Regions from separate parts of the Rhizobium sp. WYCCWR 11146 genome, predicted to be linked through region 1. Evidence: predicted binding sites of a transcription regulator. Region 1 holds the regulator's gene; the other holds the start of a gene.

Region 1 (7,645 bases):
CACGATCATGTCAGACTGTTGAACGTCAAGCTGAACCTTAGGCCTTGGCGACCGCATCGAAGGCAAGCAGCTTTTCGAGAAGCCGCGGCATGTCCTTGAGATAGACCATGTTCGGGCCGTCGGAAGGGGCATTGTCGGGGTCCTGATGGGTTTCGACGAAGACACCAGCAATACCGGCAGCCACAGCGGCGCGCGCCAGGGTTTCCACGAATTCCCGCTGACCGCCGGAGGATTCGCCCTGGCCGCCCGGCTGCGCCACGGAATGGGTCGCATCGAAGATAACGGGCGCGCCCATCGCCGCCATGATCGGCAGCGAGCGCATGTCGGAAACCAGCGTATTGTAGCCGAATGAGGCGCCGCGCTCGCACAGCAGCACGTTCGGATTGCCGCTGGCATTGAGCTTCTTCAGGACGTTCCTCATATCCCAGGGAGCGAGGAACTGGCCCTTCTTGACATTGACGACGCGGCCGGTCTTGGCGGCGGCGATAAGAAGGTCGGTCTGGCGGCAGAGGAAGGCCGGGATCTGCAGGACGTCGACGATCTTTGCCACCTCCTCGCATTGCTCGGCGGTATGAACATCGGTCAGGACGGGAAAGCCGAATTCCTTCTTGAGGTCGGCAAAGACCTCCATGCCCTTCTCGATCCCGATACCGCGTTCAGCCGACAGCGAGGTCCGGTTCGCCTTGTCGAAGGAGCTCTTGTAGACGAGGCCGATGCCGAGCTTTCCGCAAAGCTCTTTCAGCGTGCCGGCAACCATGAAGGCGTGGTCGCGGCTCTCCATCTGGCAGGGACCGGCAATCAGCGACAGGCGGCCGGTATTGGAAAAAGTGACCTGGCCTTGGCCTTCGCCGATCCTGACTTCGGAATTCGTATCAGTGCTCATCGTGTTTCCTCGAAGGCGAAGAGCGTGCCCTGCCCGGGCGCGGGCTTCACCAGAATGCGATTGTTCTTGCGCGTGTATGTCACCCCGTTAGCAGCCAAATGCGCTTCTGTCACGGCAAGATCGGCGACAGTGAAGAGGATTGCCCGGCCGCGCAGGCCGCGATCTGCGGATGAGCCGGCGATGTCGAAATAGGCCTCCAGCCCTTCCGGCGTCATCAGGCTGATTTTCGCATTCGATGCTGCGATATTGACGCCGAACCCGGTCTTCTCGACTGCCGATTGCGCCACGGCAAGGCTGACGAAGGCAGCGAAGGCGGCCGGCTCCGGCGTGCAAAGCGCGATCTCGATTAGGCCGGTGACGCCATTGGCATGCGTCTCCAGCGCGGCGCGGTCAGCCGGCAGCGTGACGCGCTCGACGGTGAAGAGCAGGAGATCAGGCGCGCGCAGGTCGCCGGCGAAAGCCAGCTTGAAGCCGGCAATCGTCTCGGAACCGTCCGGCATCGTCATCGGCCGGGTGAACTGCAGCATCTCGCCGGCGCTCGATCCGTTGCCGACGAAATTCTGATGATCGATGCCGGCATCCTTGCTGCCGAAAGCCAGCCCCGAAAGCCCCTCCTCGCCGCAGCGGAAGCGGAAGGCCTGGTTGCGGGCGGTGAAGACATTGCCTTGCCGCGCTGATGCCTCGCTCTCCTCGACGCTCGCAATCCCGAGCGGCTCCAGATAAGTCTTGTCGGCAAAGAAGACGCAGGCATTCTCCGTTCCGAAGGGATGGCGCGCATCGGCGGCAACGGTGAAGCCGAGCTTGCCGAGCCTCTCGCGCGCCAGATCGATATTGACGACCGGCAGCACGACATGATCCAGCGGGTGCGGTTTGGCGGAGTGCTCGTTCATGATATCCCCTCTCCTAACACGGCAGAGATGTGTGAGAGTGCCGCCCAAGGCAAGACTTGTGTGCCAATCCGGCGAATGAAAATAAAAATCTCAACGAGTTGGCGCCAAGTTTTACGGAAATTTAGCTACTTGCGGAACACATATGGAACATATAGTGTATGTTCTGGATTTGTTTCAATCACGAGGTCACAACGTCGATGCTCACGCGCAAACAACAGGAGCTTCTCCTTTTCATTCATGAGCGCATGAAGGAATCCGGCGTTCCGCCATCTTTCGACGAAATGAAGGATGCCCTGGATCTCGCTTCCAAGTCCGGGATTCACCGGCTGATTACGGCGCTGGAGGAGCGTGGCTTCATTCGCCGCCTACCGAACCGCGCCCGTGCGCTCGAGGTCATCAAGCTTCCGGAGGCCTACAGCCCCAGCATCCAGCCCCGGCGCGGCTTTTCGCCGAGCGTCATCGAGGGCAGCCTCGGCAAACCTCAGCCGGTCGCCGCCCCCGCTCCCGCAAAACCCGTCGCCGACAACGGCAACTCGGTCTCCGTGCCGGTCATGGGCCGAATCGCTGCCGGCGTGCCGATCTCGGCGATCCAGAACAATACCCACGACATCGTCGTTCCGGCGGACATGCTCGGCTCCGGTGAACATTATGCGCTCGAGGTCAAGGGCGATTCGATGATCGACGCCGGCATCTTCGACGGCGACACCGTGATCATCCGCAATGGCAGCACCGCAAGTCCTGGCGACATCGTCGTTGCTCTCGTCGACGACGAAGAAGCGACGCTCAAGCGCTTCCGCCGCAAGGGCGCCTCGATCGCGCTGGAGGCCGCCAACCCGGCTTACGAGACCCGGATTTTCGGGCCGGACCGCGTCAAGGTTCAGGGCAAACTCGTCGGTCTCATTCGCCGCTATCACTGACATTGGCCAGGCCCGATTCGGTAAAACTGTTGCTGCGCCAGTCATAGGCGCGATGGCGCATCCATGGCCGCGACAATGCATCGAATGCGGTTGCGACCTCCAGGCCGGTGTCCGTGAAGCGCAACTCGATGGAACCCGTCCTGCGCAGCGTCTCACCGGTGAAGAGCGTCGCACCTGAGCGGCAATTGTTGAAGCGAAGGCGGACCGATGTCACGACGATATCGGCCGCGTCACATGCCGGGCCGAGATAGGCGGCATTGTCGATGACGGTTACCACCTGACCATTGCCGAGCCTTGATGTGCACCAGGCCTTCTTGACGCAGGAAAAGCGGTTTGCGTCACCGCCCGCTGCGGCCGCCCGCATCGCGGTCCTTGCTTCGTTCTGCTGATCGCGGGAAAGCCTGACGCGGCGGTCTTCTCCCTCAGGCGGGATAGCAGGACCATCCAGCATCTTCGGCGGGTCATGCTTCGGCAGGACTAGCGCTCTCTGCCACTGGTCGAAGATGAAATCCGGCGGTCTTTCACGGTTGGAAGCCATTGCTGCCGCCTCGACCACCGCGACGAGACTGCCATCCTCCGAAATCACCAGATCCGGCGGCCGGGGAACCGGTAGAAGCAACAGGATGAGTGTTGCGACCGCGATGATCGATGTGCCGGCATGGCGCAACCGGGTACGGAGCAGCGTCAGCAGCAGAAAGCCTGCCACGGCTATCGCGAAATACCAGGCGGGCATGCGGCCGACGTCGATATTGCCATCCCAGCCGGACACCGTCTTTGCGACCGCGATCACCAGATCGAGGCCGAATCCGACGACCTTCCAGGCCCAAACATCCAGACCGAAAGGCATTAGCAGCATCGCCAGCAAGCCGGCCGGCATGACGATGAAGGAGATGATCGGCATCGTCGCGAGGTTCGCCGGCAGGCCGTAGGCGGTCAGGCGATGAAAATGCTCGATCGAAAACAGCGCGGTGGAAAAACCGCCGATCAGCGAGGTCAGGAAGACGCCGCCGAAGAAGCCTGCAACTGTAACGAAGGGCCTGATGATCGGCAGCTTCAGGAAGGCGTTTTCGCGGACGCGCCGGTCCTTCCACAGCTGATAGCCCGAGACCAGCGCCAATGTCGCCGCAAAAGACATCTGGAAGCTCGGACCCAAAACCTCGGACGGCGAAATGACGATGATGACGAGCGCGGAGAGAGCGACATTGCGCAGGCTGATCGACGGCCGGTCGAAGAAGACGGCAATCAACATGATGGCCATCATGATGAAAGCGCGTTCTGCAGAGACCGCAAAGCCCGAGATCAGGAAATAGGCGGTGACGGCGATGAGCGCGCCGGCGGCAGCGATCTTCTTCGTCGGGTAGGCCTCAGCGATGCCGGGAAAGAGGCTGAGCAGCATCCGGAAGCCGACGAAAAAGATGCCGGCCGATAGCGCCATGTTGAGACCGGAGATGGCGATGATATGAGCCAGACCGGACTGGCGCAGCGCCTCCGTCGTTTCATTCGAGATGGCACGCCGCTCGTCCGTCACGAGAGCAGCGGCGAAAGCGCCAGTGTCGCCGGGCAGGATCGACCTTATGCGGTCACCAATGCCGCTGCGCAGCCGGTAGAGCCCTTCGAGCAGCGTTTCCGCCGTCGATCTGGCAGCCTGGGGACCAGCCTGCGCATCGACCTTCGTCGGTGCACCGTAGAAGAAGCCGTTGGCGCCGATGCCATCGAAATAGGCACCGAAGGAGAAGTCGTTGAGTTCGGGAAGTGCTGGACCTGCCGGCGGCGTCAGTCGCGCCCTGCCGGTGATGATATCGCCGATCTCGAAGGCCGCGTCCGCGCCGCGGACGATGGCGGTTATGCGTTCCGGCCGCCGCTTCAGCTCCGGTGCCTTAGTGCCGGTGACGGCAAGAATATAGCGCCACCGCCCGCGACCATCGCCTTCGCGCCGCTCGACACGGCCGGTCACCGTCGTCGTCACTGATGAATCGAGGATCACGGTCGAAGCCCGCCGGCTCTCGAACTGCGCCGTGACCATGCCGCAGACCACGAGCGAGAGCGCCAGCAGCGTTGCCCGCACTGCCGCCCGGCTGCGGCTGGCGATGAGAACCGCCACGGTCAGCGCCGACAGGCAGAGCAGCGATGCAACGAGCGGAAAATCCGATGCCGCGAGAAACCAGACGGCTGACCCGGCGCCGAGGAAGACCGGCGAGAACAGAAGCAGGCGGCCATGGTCCACCTCCTCGCCCAGCATGCGCATGCCGGCACGCAGCAATTGCGAGGCTGCGGCCGGCAGCCGGTGGCGCAATGGTGTCGTCGACTGCGTCCGTGTCGGTCGCGTCACCACGACAGGTGGTGAAAAATTGGAGGCGCCGGCAAGGTCTTCGCCTGCTTCCGGCCGCAATTCGACTGTCGTCAACTCCTGCATGAACCGCCCAAGCCCGGCTGCGAAGGCGGCCAGAATGCAACCTCCAATCAAATCCGGCAAGAATAATCGATTGAAATATGAGGGAAAATCGCGAGCGCCAAAAGACCAGTCGAATCATCGGCTTCCGATATGCGTGCGGCTCATCGCTGCAGTGCCTAAAAGGTGATACCGCAATGCACAAAATGCCATCACGGTAACTTGGCATTAGCTTCGCGATCATATAGCTATCGGTGAGGACGCTTAACCCCTATGGCGCTTTTATGGCGCCACCGCCATTTCGGAGGATCAGCATGACGGATCAAAGCGCTACAATAAAAATCGGTGACAAGTCTGTCGACCTTGCTGTCAAAAGCGGCACGATCGGCCCGAGCGTCATCGATATCGGTGCCCTCTACAAGAACACGGCTTCCTTCACCTACGATCCGGGTTTTACCTCGACCGCATCCTGTGAATCGAAAATCACCTACATCGACGGCGACGAAGGTGTCCTGTTGCATCGCGGCTATCCGATCGAGCAGCTCGCCGAGCACGGCGACTTCCTCGAAGTCTGCTACCTCCTGCTTTACGGCGAACTGCCGACCACCGTGCAGAAGAAGGATTTCGATTACCGCGTCACGCACCACACCATGGTGCACGAGCAAATGAGCCGCTTCTTCACCGGCTTCCGCCGCGATGCGCATCCGATGGCCGTCATGTGCGGCTGCGTCGGCGCGCTGTCGGCCTTCTATCACGACTCCACCGACATCACCGATCCGCACCAGCGCATGGTCGCCAGCCTGCGCATGATCGCCAAGATGCCGACGCTTGCCGCCATGGCCTACAAATACCATATCGGCCAGCCCTTTGTTTATCCGAAGAACGACCTCGACTACGCCTCGAACTTCCTGCGCATGTGCTTTGCCGTGCCTTGCGAGGAATATGTGGTCAATCCGGTGCTTGCCCGCGCCATGGACCGCATCTTCATCCTGCATGCCGATCATGAGCAGAACGCCTCCACCTCGACCGTCCGTCTCGCCGGTTCGTCGGGCGCCAACCCGTTCGCCTGCATCGCCGCCGGCATCGCCTGCCTCTGGGGGCCCGCGCATGGCGGCGCCAACGAAGCAGCGCTCAACATGCTGAACGAAATCGGCACGGTCGATCGCATTCCGGAATATGTCGCCCGCGCCAAGGACAAGAACGATCCGTTCCGCCTGATGGGCTTCGGTCACCGCGTCTACAAAAACTACGATCCGCGCGCCAAGATCATGCAGAAGACGACGCACGAAGTGCTCGGCGAACTCGGCATCAAGGACGATCCGTTGCTCGAAGTGGCGATGGAGCTGGAGCGTATCGCGCTCACCGACGAATATTTCATCGAGAAGAAGCTCTATCCGAACATCGACTTCTATTCCGGCATCACGCTGAAGGCGCTGGGCTTCCCCACGACCATGTTCACCGTGCTCTTCGCGCTTGCCCGCACCGTCGGCTGGATCGCGCAGTGGAACGAGATGATCGAGGATCCGGAACAGCGCATCGGCCGTCCGCGCCAGCTCTATGTCGGCGAACCGAAGCGCGATTACATCCCGGTTTCGAAGCGCTGATCGCTTCCAAAGAACCCAAAAGAAAACCCGGTCAGAAACGACCGGGTTTTTTCTTTTTCAGCACGTCGAGAAGGATCTCGGCGGCATGCTCGCCGGGCGGTGTTTCGGTCTGCATGCGTTGCCAGACGAGATCGTAGCCCTCGTTCATCGCCTTCAATTGGAACGTGTCGGCCGACAGCCGCTCCATCCAGCGCGCCAGGCTGGCGCCGCGGACGATCTCGTTCAGATATTCCGGCACGACGGCATAATCGGCGATGATATTGGGCAATGCGCCCGTCCACACCTTAATGCGCCGGGCGAGCAGGCGGATAATCCAATCCGTCTTGTAAACGGACACCGTCGGCACGCCGGCAAGGGCGAGTTCGAGGATCACCGTGCCGGAAGCCGCCATCGCCGCATCCGCCTCGGCAAAGGCCTTCCATTTCTGCGCCGGCCCGACCGCCACCTCCGGCGGCGTGGCCCAGCCGGCGACGAGCCCCTTCACCAGCGCTTCGTTGTGCGCCACGGTCGGCAACAGGAATCGCATCGGGCCGTTGCGGGCGACAAGTTCTTTGGCCGCATCCTCGAAGAACGGAAGCAGTTTGGCGATTTCGGAGGATCTTGATCCAGGAAGCATCAGGATCGCCTTGCCGGCTCCCTCGACGGGTGCGCGCATGGCGCGCTGCCGCCGCGCTTCGAGCAGCGCCGGATCGGCGGTCAGGCGATGGCCGACATAGGTGGTCTCAGGCCCGCCGAGCGCACGCATTGTTGCCGGCTCGAAGGGCAGGACGGCGAGCACATGATCGACATAGGCGAGCATGCGCGTGGCGCGATATTCCTTCCAGGCCCAGACGCTCGGACAGACATAATTGACAACAGGCAGATCCGGCAGCGCGGCGCGGACACGCTTGGCGACGCGATGGGTAAAATCTGGGCTGTCGATGATAAGAAGAATATCAGGCCTTGCTGCGATGATGGCAGCC
Region 2 (7,645 bases), on a different contig from region 1:
TAAGAGGGTGTAGAATGAATTTATCTTGAAATAGAGATTCTCTATATGAAGACAAATTCACGTTACGTCGCCGATCTTGCGACAACCGCGCTCGCACCCGCCATCTGGGGCAGCACCTATATCGTCACCACCACTTTCCTGCCGGCCGGATATCCGCTGACGGTGGCGATGCTGCGCGCCTTGCCGGCCGGTTTGCTGCTTCTCTTCCTGGTCAGAAAGCTGCCTTTCGGCATCTGGTGGGGAAGGGCTTTCGTTCTCGGCGCGCTTAACTTCTCGTTCTTCTGGGCGATGCTCTTCGTCTCGGCCTACAGGCTGCCAGGCGGCGTTGCCGCAACGGTCGGCGCCGTGCAGCCGTTGATCGTCATCGCTTTGTCGCAGCTTTTTCTCGGCAAGCCGGTCCGGCCGCTTGCCGTACTGGCCGGTCTCGCCGGCATGGCCGGCGTCGGACTGCTGGTACTGACGCCGAAGGCGGGGCTCGATCCGATAGGTGTCGCTGCCGGTCTGGCCGGCGCGGTCTCGATGGCCTTCGGCACGGTGCTGACGCGCCGCTGGGCGCCGCCGGTCTCAAACCTCATCTTCACCGCCTGGCAATTGACGGCGGGCGGCATGCTGCTGATGCCTTTTGCCTTTTTCCTGGAACCGGCGCTGCCGATGCCGACCGCCGCAAACATTGCCGGCATTGCCTATCTCGGGCTGATCGGCGCAGCCTTCACCTATCTGCTCTGGTTCCGTGGCCTGTCGCGCATCGAGCCCTCGGCGGTTGCCTCGCTTGGCTTCCTTAGCCCGCTGGTCGCGACCCTGCTCGGCTGGCTGGCGCTCGGCCAGAGCCTGACGCCGGTGCAGATCGGCGGTTTCGCTATGGTGCTTGCAAGCGTGTGGCTCAGTCAGCGCACGATGATGCCGGTCAGGCCCATTCGCCCTGCCGCATTACCGGAACCCGCGAACCATCCGGCTTGATGCCGTCGATATCGACCTTGTCGGAGCCGATCATCCAGTCGATATGGATCAGGCTGGAATTGCCGCCCTGTGCCTTGATCTGCTCCTGGCTCAGTGTCGCGCCATCGAGGAAGCATTTGGAATAGCACTGGCCGAGCGCGATGTGGCACGAGGCGTTTTCGTCGAACAGCGTGTTGTAGAACAGGATGCCGCTGGCCGAGATCGGCGAGGAATGCGGCACCAGCGCCACTTCGCCAAGCCGGCGCGCGCCCTCGTCGGTATCGAGCACCTTGTTCAAGACCTCTTCGCCGCGCGAGGCCTTGGCCTCGACGATGCGCCCGCCCTCGAAACGCACCTGGATATTGTCGATCAGCGTGCCCTGGTGCGACAGCGGCTTGGTGCTCGACACATGGCCTTCGACGCGCAGCGCATGCGGCGTGGTGAAGACCTCCTCGGTCGGGATGTTCGGATTGCAGGTAATGCCGTTCTTGGCGGTGGAAGCGCCGCCATGCCATTCATGCCCGTCGGCAAGGCCGATCGTCAGGTCGGTGCCCGGTCCCTGGAAATGCAGCGAGGCGAAGCGCTCGCCGTTCAGCCAGGCGGAGCGTTTGGCGAGATTGGCATTGTGTTCGGTCCAGGCGGCGACGGGATCGCTGACATCGACGCGCGAGGCGGCAAAGATCGCCTTGGCGAGCTTGGCGATCGCGATCGGCTCCGGATCGTCGGGGAAGACCACCTTGGCCCAGGACGGGTTCGGGTAGGAGACGATGTTCCAGTTGATGTCGAAATTCGAGATCTTTTCCAGCGCCGGCTTGTAGGCGGTGGAGTTGGCGCGATTGGCGCGGCCGACCTTGCCGGCATCCTGCTCGGACAGCAGCATCGGATTGTCGCCGGCAACCGCAAGACGGGCCGCCCCATTGGCATAGGCCTTGGCCATGCCCTCGTAGAGCCAGCCGGAGGCGCAGTCGAAGCTCTCGTCGCTGCCATACTGATAGCGCGCCAGCGTCGTTTCCTCATCGGAATAGAAGGCGGAGACCAGCCCGGCGCCGGCCTGATAGGCGTGCTTGGTGATCAGGCGGACGAGCGGCAGCGCCACGACAGGCGCGGTGATCACCAGATCCTGACCTCTCTGCAGTTGCAGCCCGACCTTGATGGCGACTTCCGCAAGCTTTTCCAGCTTGACGGGATCAACGGTGTTCTGGCTCTGGGGCATGAAAGTCATGGTGCAACCTGCCTTCTGTCATCGACGGTGGGAGGCTGGAAGACTTAGACCCGTTTGCGGCGAAAATGAAGCGCGCCGCTGCCGAATTGCAGCGGCCGGATTGTGTCTGGTCGGTTGAGTGGGGGACTTAGGCGGCCGCAGGCAGCCTGAGCAGGATCGAGTCGTGTTTTTCGAGGAATCCCATCAGCCGCTGCGGGTAGTCTTCGCCAACGGCGGCCTTGACGCTTGACCGTTCGGACAACGTCTTGCGCCAGCGCTTCACCCGCTCAAGCCCTTCGAAGATGCCGCTGTCGCCGAGCGTATCGAAGAGATCGAAATACCGAAAGACCGGCGCGAAGACGGCGTCGACGAGGCTGAAGTCGTTGCCTGCGAAATAGGGGCCATCCGTCAACACCTTCTCGAGCGTTGCGAATTTGGAGATGAGCGTAGTGCGCTTGGCCTCCAACTGCGGGACATCCTGCGCCGTCTCGTAACCCCAGAGATCGGAAAGCACGGAGGAACCGAATTCCATCCAGCCGCGATGGCGGGCACGCGTCAGCGCGTCTCTCGGATGTAGCGCCACACCTGGCTGCGTTTCCTCCAGATATTCGCAGATGACGCTGCTTTCGAACAGTACGGCCTGGCTGCCGTCCTCCTCTTTGATCCGCAGCAGTGGCACCTTGCCGAGCGGCGAGATCTTCAGGAACCAGTCCGGCTTGTCGGCAAGATCGATGTTGATGCGCTCGAAGGGTACACCCTTTTCGAGCAGCGCGATCGCGGCGCGCTGCACATAGGGGCACAGATGATGGCTGACGAGGGTAAGCTTGCTCATGGGGGTCTCCTTGGCAATGATGATAGATGTAGATGCATCTAATATCGCTTGCAGCGGAATTCAAGATAGATGTAATTGCATTTATGTCCGAAAAAACGTCGAATCCGAGCGAAGCGGTCACCTCTGCCTGGACGAGCATCATGCGCGCCCGCGAGCGCTTGCTCGGCGCCATCGAAGCCGACCTGAAAGCGGCCGGCCTCCCGCCGCTTGCCTGGTACGATGTGCTGTGGGAATTGGCGCGCTCGCAAGACGGCAGGCTGCGCCCCTACGAGATTGAGGAGCGGACCTTGCTGGCCCAGTATAATCTTTCCCGGCTGCTCGACCGGTTGGAAAAAGAGGGCCTGGTCCGGCGCGAGGCCTTCGCCGAGGATGGACGCGGCCGCTGGGTGGTGATGTCAGATGCCGGCCGAAAGCTTCGCGAGCGCATGTGGACCGTCTATGCCAGATCGATCGACACTCATATCGGCTGCAAGCTTGCCGAAAACGAGGCAAAGACGATCGCCGGCCTGCTCGACCGCTTCCTCTAGATTCAATAGTTAAGAGCATAATGTCGTCCGAAAACCGCTCACAGTTTTCGGCCTTATGCTCCGATCAGGCAATCAGTGGCGCGGCGACCGCTTTCAGCGCCTTCAACGCAGCCTTCGGATCGAGCCGCACCTGCAGCCCGCGCTGCCCGCCATTGATATAGACGAGCGGTTCGGCAAGGGCGGCTTCCTCGATCGCTGTCGGCACGGTCTTTTTCTGGCCGAATGGGCTGATGCCGCCGACATGATAGCCCGTCAGCCGCTCGGCATCGGCAGGCTTCATCATGTGGGCAGATTTGCCGTGAAAGGCGCTGGCAAGCTTCTTCATGCTGACCTCGCGATCCGACGGCACGACGACGCAGACCGGTTTGCCGTCCACCTCCGCCATCAGCGTCTTCAGTACCCGGTGCGGCGCCTCGCCGAGTGCTTCGGCCGCCTGCAGCCCGACGCGCTCGGCATTGGGGTCGTAGTCATAGGCATGAACGGTGAAGGCGACGCCTGCCTGCGAAAGAAGCTGTGTCGCGCGCGTGGTCTTGGACATCTCTTCTCCTCGTGAGTTCACCCGGCCGCCTGTCAGCTTCCGAATGTTCCGGCGTAAATCTCCGGCTTGAAGCCGACCAGCAATTTCCCCTCCGCCTCCAGCACCGGCCGCTTGATCATCGACGGTTGGTCGAGCATCAGCTGGATCGCCTTCTCCCGGGTCAGGTTCTCGCGCTCGGCGTCGGGCAATTTGCGGAAGGTGGTGCCGGCGCGGTTGAGTACGGTATCGAGGCCGGCCTGGTCGATCCAGGCTTCGAGATGGGTGCGGTCGATACCGAGCGCCTTGTAGTCGTGAAACTCATAGGCGACGCTATGTTCTTCCAGCCAGCTGCGGGCCTTCTTCATCGTGTCGCAATTCTTGATGCCATAGATGGTGACGGCCATGCCCGATCGATCTCCCTGTGATGACAGCGAGATAACATGCACGAAGGTCGGCGCAAACGCCGTGCGACCTTTTATCCCCGAGCGCGTCGACAATCGCAGCAGGACAAAACCGGCCCCGGCTCAATTCTCCAACGTGCCGGCCTTGCGGGAAGCCTTGCTGGGTTCGTCGCAGACGATCTTCATCAGGTCGCCGCGCCGCCGCACCAGCCGGTCGGAGGTTCGGGTCAGGATCAGTCCGTCCTGCGGCGCGGTGAGCTCGATGCTGCCGCCCGGCTGCCCGGGCCGGGTGACGATCGTCACTAGGCGGTCGCCTTCGGCAACCCTCTCGCCGATATCGCGATGGAAGAGCACGGCGCCGCCTTCTGGCGTGCGGATGATCTCGACATTGTCGAGCGGCACGGCCGGGCCGGAAAATACCGTTGCCGCCGGTTTTTCGTCGCCAACGATCCCGCGTGCCGCGAGGAAGCGCCAGAGCCCGTCCGCATCCGATTTCGCCAGCACCGGATCGACGTCGCGTTTGCCGCGCAGCTCGACTGTGACGGAGAGTTTGCCGGGCAGCCGGGGCCGGCGTTCGCCGGGAACTTCATATTTCCATGCAAAGCCGACGGCCTCCTCGAAGGCCGAGCTTTCGCCATCCGAAAGCAGCACGGCCTCCATGTCGAGTGAAGCAGCAAGATCGGCCGCCTCCGGCCAGAAGGCCTCGTCGATATAGGCATATTGCAGGGATTCGTCGTCGCAATGCAGGTCGAGCACGAGATCGGCGCCAAGCGCCATATGCAGCAGCTGCCTCTTCAATCTGTCCGTAGCCGGGTAATCATCGAGATCCTCGATCAGCGTCGCCCGATCGGTAATGGAGATCAGCGGAAAATCCCGGTTGAAATTGGTGCGTGAGCCCAGGTCGAAACGGCCCTGTAGCTCGCCGAAATGCGATTGCGCCGCACCGATCGGATTGGCCTGCGGCACGATGGTGATGTCGCCGGCGATCCCGCCTTGGTCTTCCGCCTGCCGTAGCCGCTCGCAGAGGAAATGCAGCAGCACCGTTCCCGGCAGCTCGCCGGCATGCAGTGCCGCCTGGATATAGGTCTTCGGCGCCTTCGGATCGCGGCCTTTAAAGCGCAGCACCGGCAGCCGCCACTCCGTTCCCGGCATATCTCCAGGGATGATGATCTCTGAAACGTCCATGCTGTCTTCGTTCCCGTTTGCAACCAGCGCCCGGTTAGGCATCCAGAGCTATATGAGCGGAAATAAGGCAAGCGCAAGCGTGGCCCGGAGACATCATTGCCTCAGCCGAGCAGCGGCCAGCGATCGATGATCCGATGTTCGGCTTTTCCGAGAACACTGTGGATGAGCAGGAATTCGGATGCGGTCCATGAAACTGGTGTGTCGAGGCTCGCCGTCGGCACGGTCTTGCGGTCGTAGAGCAGTGTCATGTGCGGTGTGAAATCGCGGCTGATATTGTGCCGCAGTCCGGCATTATGCATGCCGACACCGAGCTGGACATGCAGCCGGGTGAGCGGCTTCAGCCCGCCTTCGCCGCAAAGCACGAGCGGCCGCGCCTTGCCTTCCCGCCTGAAGCTCATGATCCTGTCGAAAGTGACCGCAATCGGCGCGCCCTCCACCGTGGCGCCGGCCTGGCGCGCCGCAAAGACCGCGTCCTCCGGCAATTCTTCATAATCGTCGATGCCGATGATCGTCACATGCAGCGTGGTCAGCCGCGGCTTTGCCGAAAGAGAGAAAGCCTTGCCATAGTCATCTGCGATTGATGCCGCCTGCCGCTCGACCGCCGCAGGCGGACAGAGGGCGAAGAAAAGCCGGTGTCCGCCGCTATGGTTTTCGCCCGGTCGCCCGCGCCGACTTCGCCCATCCTCGAAGTCGAAGGAGATTTGGTTCATGGGCTCTCAGGGTCGTCATGACCCCCCTCGTCGTTTCCAAAACGCGACGAAGGATACTCTGACGAGATTGAATATCAAGAACAAAAACAGAACATAATTTTCCGATACAATCTTCTCTGAACGGATGACGTGGATGTTCGATTGACATTGCGAGAGACGCATCGCGATATTTCCCGGAAGCCTTATGCGCGCAAGAAACGGGTTGAAACCGAGGCCGTCCCATACGATTTTGAGGGTAATCGAAAACGCGGAGGCTGTGTCATGGCTGAGACAACGCACCACTATCTGATCTTCGAAACCGCGGGCGGTTTCTGCGGTATTGCCTGGAGCGACGCCGGCATCATCCGTTTCCAACTGCCGACCAAGTCAGCGGAAGCGACCGAACGGCTGCTGCTGCGCCGCCTGCCGGATGCCGAAGCCGGCGCGCCAACGCCCGGCGTGCTCGAGACGGTCGCCGCCGTGAAACGCTACTTCCAGGGCGAGGAGACGGATTTTTCCGGCGTCGAACTCGATCTTGCCGGCCAGGATGCCTTTTTCAAAGATATCTATGCGGCAGCTCGGCGTGTGGGCTGGGGCCGCACGACGACTTACGGCGCGTTGGCGAAGGAGCTCGGAGTCGGGCCGGAAGCCGCTCGCGACGTCGGCCAGGCGATGGCGAAGAACCCGGTCGCTCTGATTATCCCCTGCCACCGGGTGCTTGCGGCCGGCGGCAAGATCGGCGGTTTCTCCGCTCCCGGCGGTTCGTCATCGAAGGCCCGCATGCTGGAGCTCGAGGGCGTCAATCTCGCACCGCCGCCGCCTGCCCAGCAGTCGTTGGGTTTTTAGGCGGCGGAGGCTTTTCGTTTTCCGCAATTCCAGGCAAAATCGCTTCGCGCTTTGCCTGGCAAAACCGCTCTACACTTTTGCTGGAATTGCTTTGGCGGCAATCTCAGCGGATCAATAGGGGCTGGCGGTCGGCCGGATGATGATCTCGCTGACATCGACGTCATCAGGCTGGCTGACGGCATAGAGGATCGAATTGGCGATCGCCTCGGGGCTGATCGTGATCGCCCTGAAAGCCTTCATGGCGTCCCGCGCCGTGGGATCGGTGATGGTGTCGGCCAGTTCCGATGTCGTCGTGCCGGGAGAGATGACAGTCACGCGGATACGATCGGTCTCCTGCCGCAATCCGTCCGAGATCGCCCGCACCGCGAATTTCGTCGCGCAATAGACGGCCGCCGTCGGCGAGACGCTGTGGCCGCCGATCGAAGACAGGTTGATGATCTGCCCTGATCCCTGCGCCTTCATGATCGGAAGCGCTGCCGCGATGCCGTAGAGAACGCCCTTGATGTTGACG

The links. Region 1 encodes LexA, which represses DNA repair genes until DNA is damaged. Its sites were predicted from a motif close to TGTTCNNNNTGTGTTCNG; they were not measured.
Region 2: HX899_RS25500 (2'-5' RNA ligase family protein) is a predicted target of LexA. The motif match lies at 6,386-6,403, and genes of this name have one in related genera.

Annotation. Positions count from the first base shown of each region.
Region 1 covers NZ_JACCEY010000037.1:136,038-143,682, reverse strand. The annotation lists gene kdsA (3-deoxy-8-phosphooctulonate synthase) at 38-883, opposite strand; gene HX899_RS28315 (VOC family protein) at 880-1,773, opposite strand; gene lexA (transcriptional repressor LexA) at 1,971-2,690, shown strand; gene HX899_RS28305 (ComEC/Rec2 family competence protein) at 2,671-5,103, opposite strand; gene gltA (citrate synthase) at 5,394-6,683, shown strand; gene lpxB (lipid-A-disaccharide synthase) at 6,715-7,645, opposite strand, start outside.
Region 2 covers NZ_JACCEY010000031.1:231,870-239,514, reverse strand. The annotation lists gene HX899_RS25535 (EamA family transporter) at 46-957, shown strand; gene HX899_RS25530 (aminopeptidase) at 905-2,158, opposite strand; gene HX899_RS25525 (glutathione S-transferase family protein) at 2,286-2,969, opposite strand; gene HX899_RS25520 (MarR family winged helix-turn-helix transcriptional regulator) at 3,053-3,496, shown strand; gene ybaK (Cys-tRNA(Pro) deacylase) at 3,561-4,034, opposite strand; gene HX899_RS25510 (ArsC family reductase) at 4,067-4,417, opposite strand; gene HX899_RS25505 (succinylglutamate desuccinylase/aspartoacylase family protein) at 4,538-5,599, opposite strand; gene HX899_RS25500 (2'-5' RNA ligase family protein) at 5,701-6,309, opposite strand; gene HX899_RS25495 (methylated-DNA--[protein]-cysteine S-methyltransferase) at 6,571-7,134, shown strand; gene HX899_RS25490 (SDR family oxidoreductase) at 7,246-7,645, opposite strand, start outside.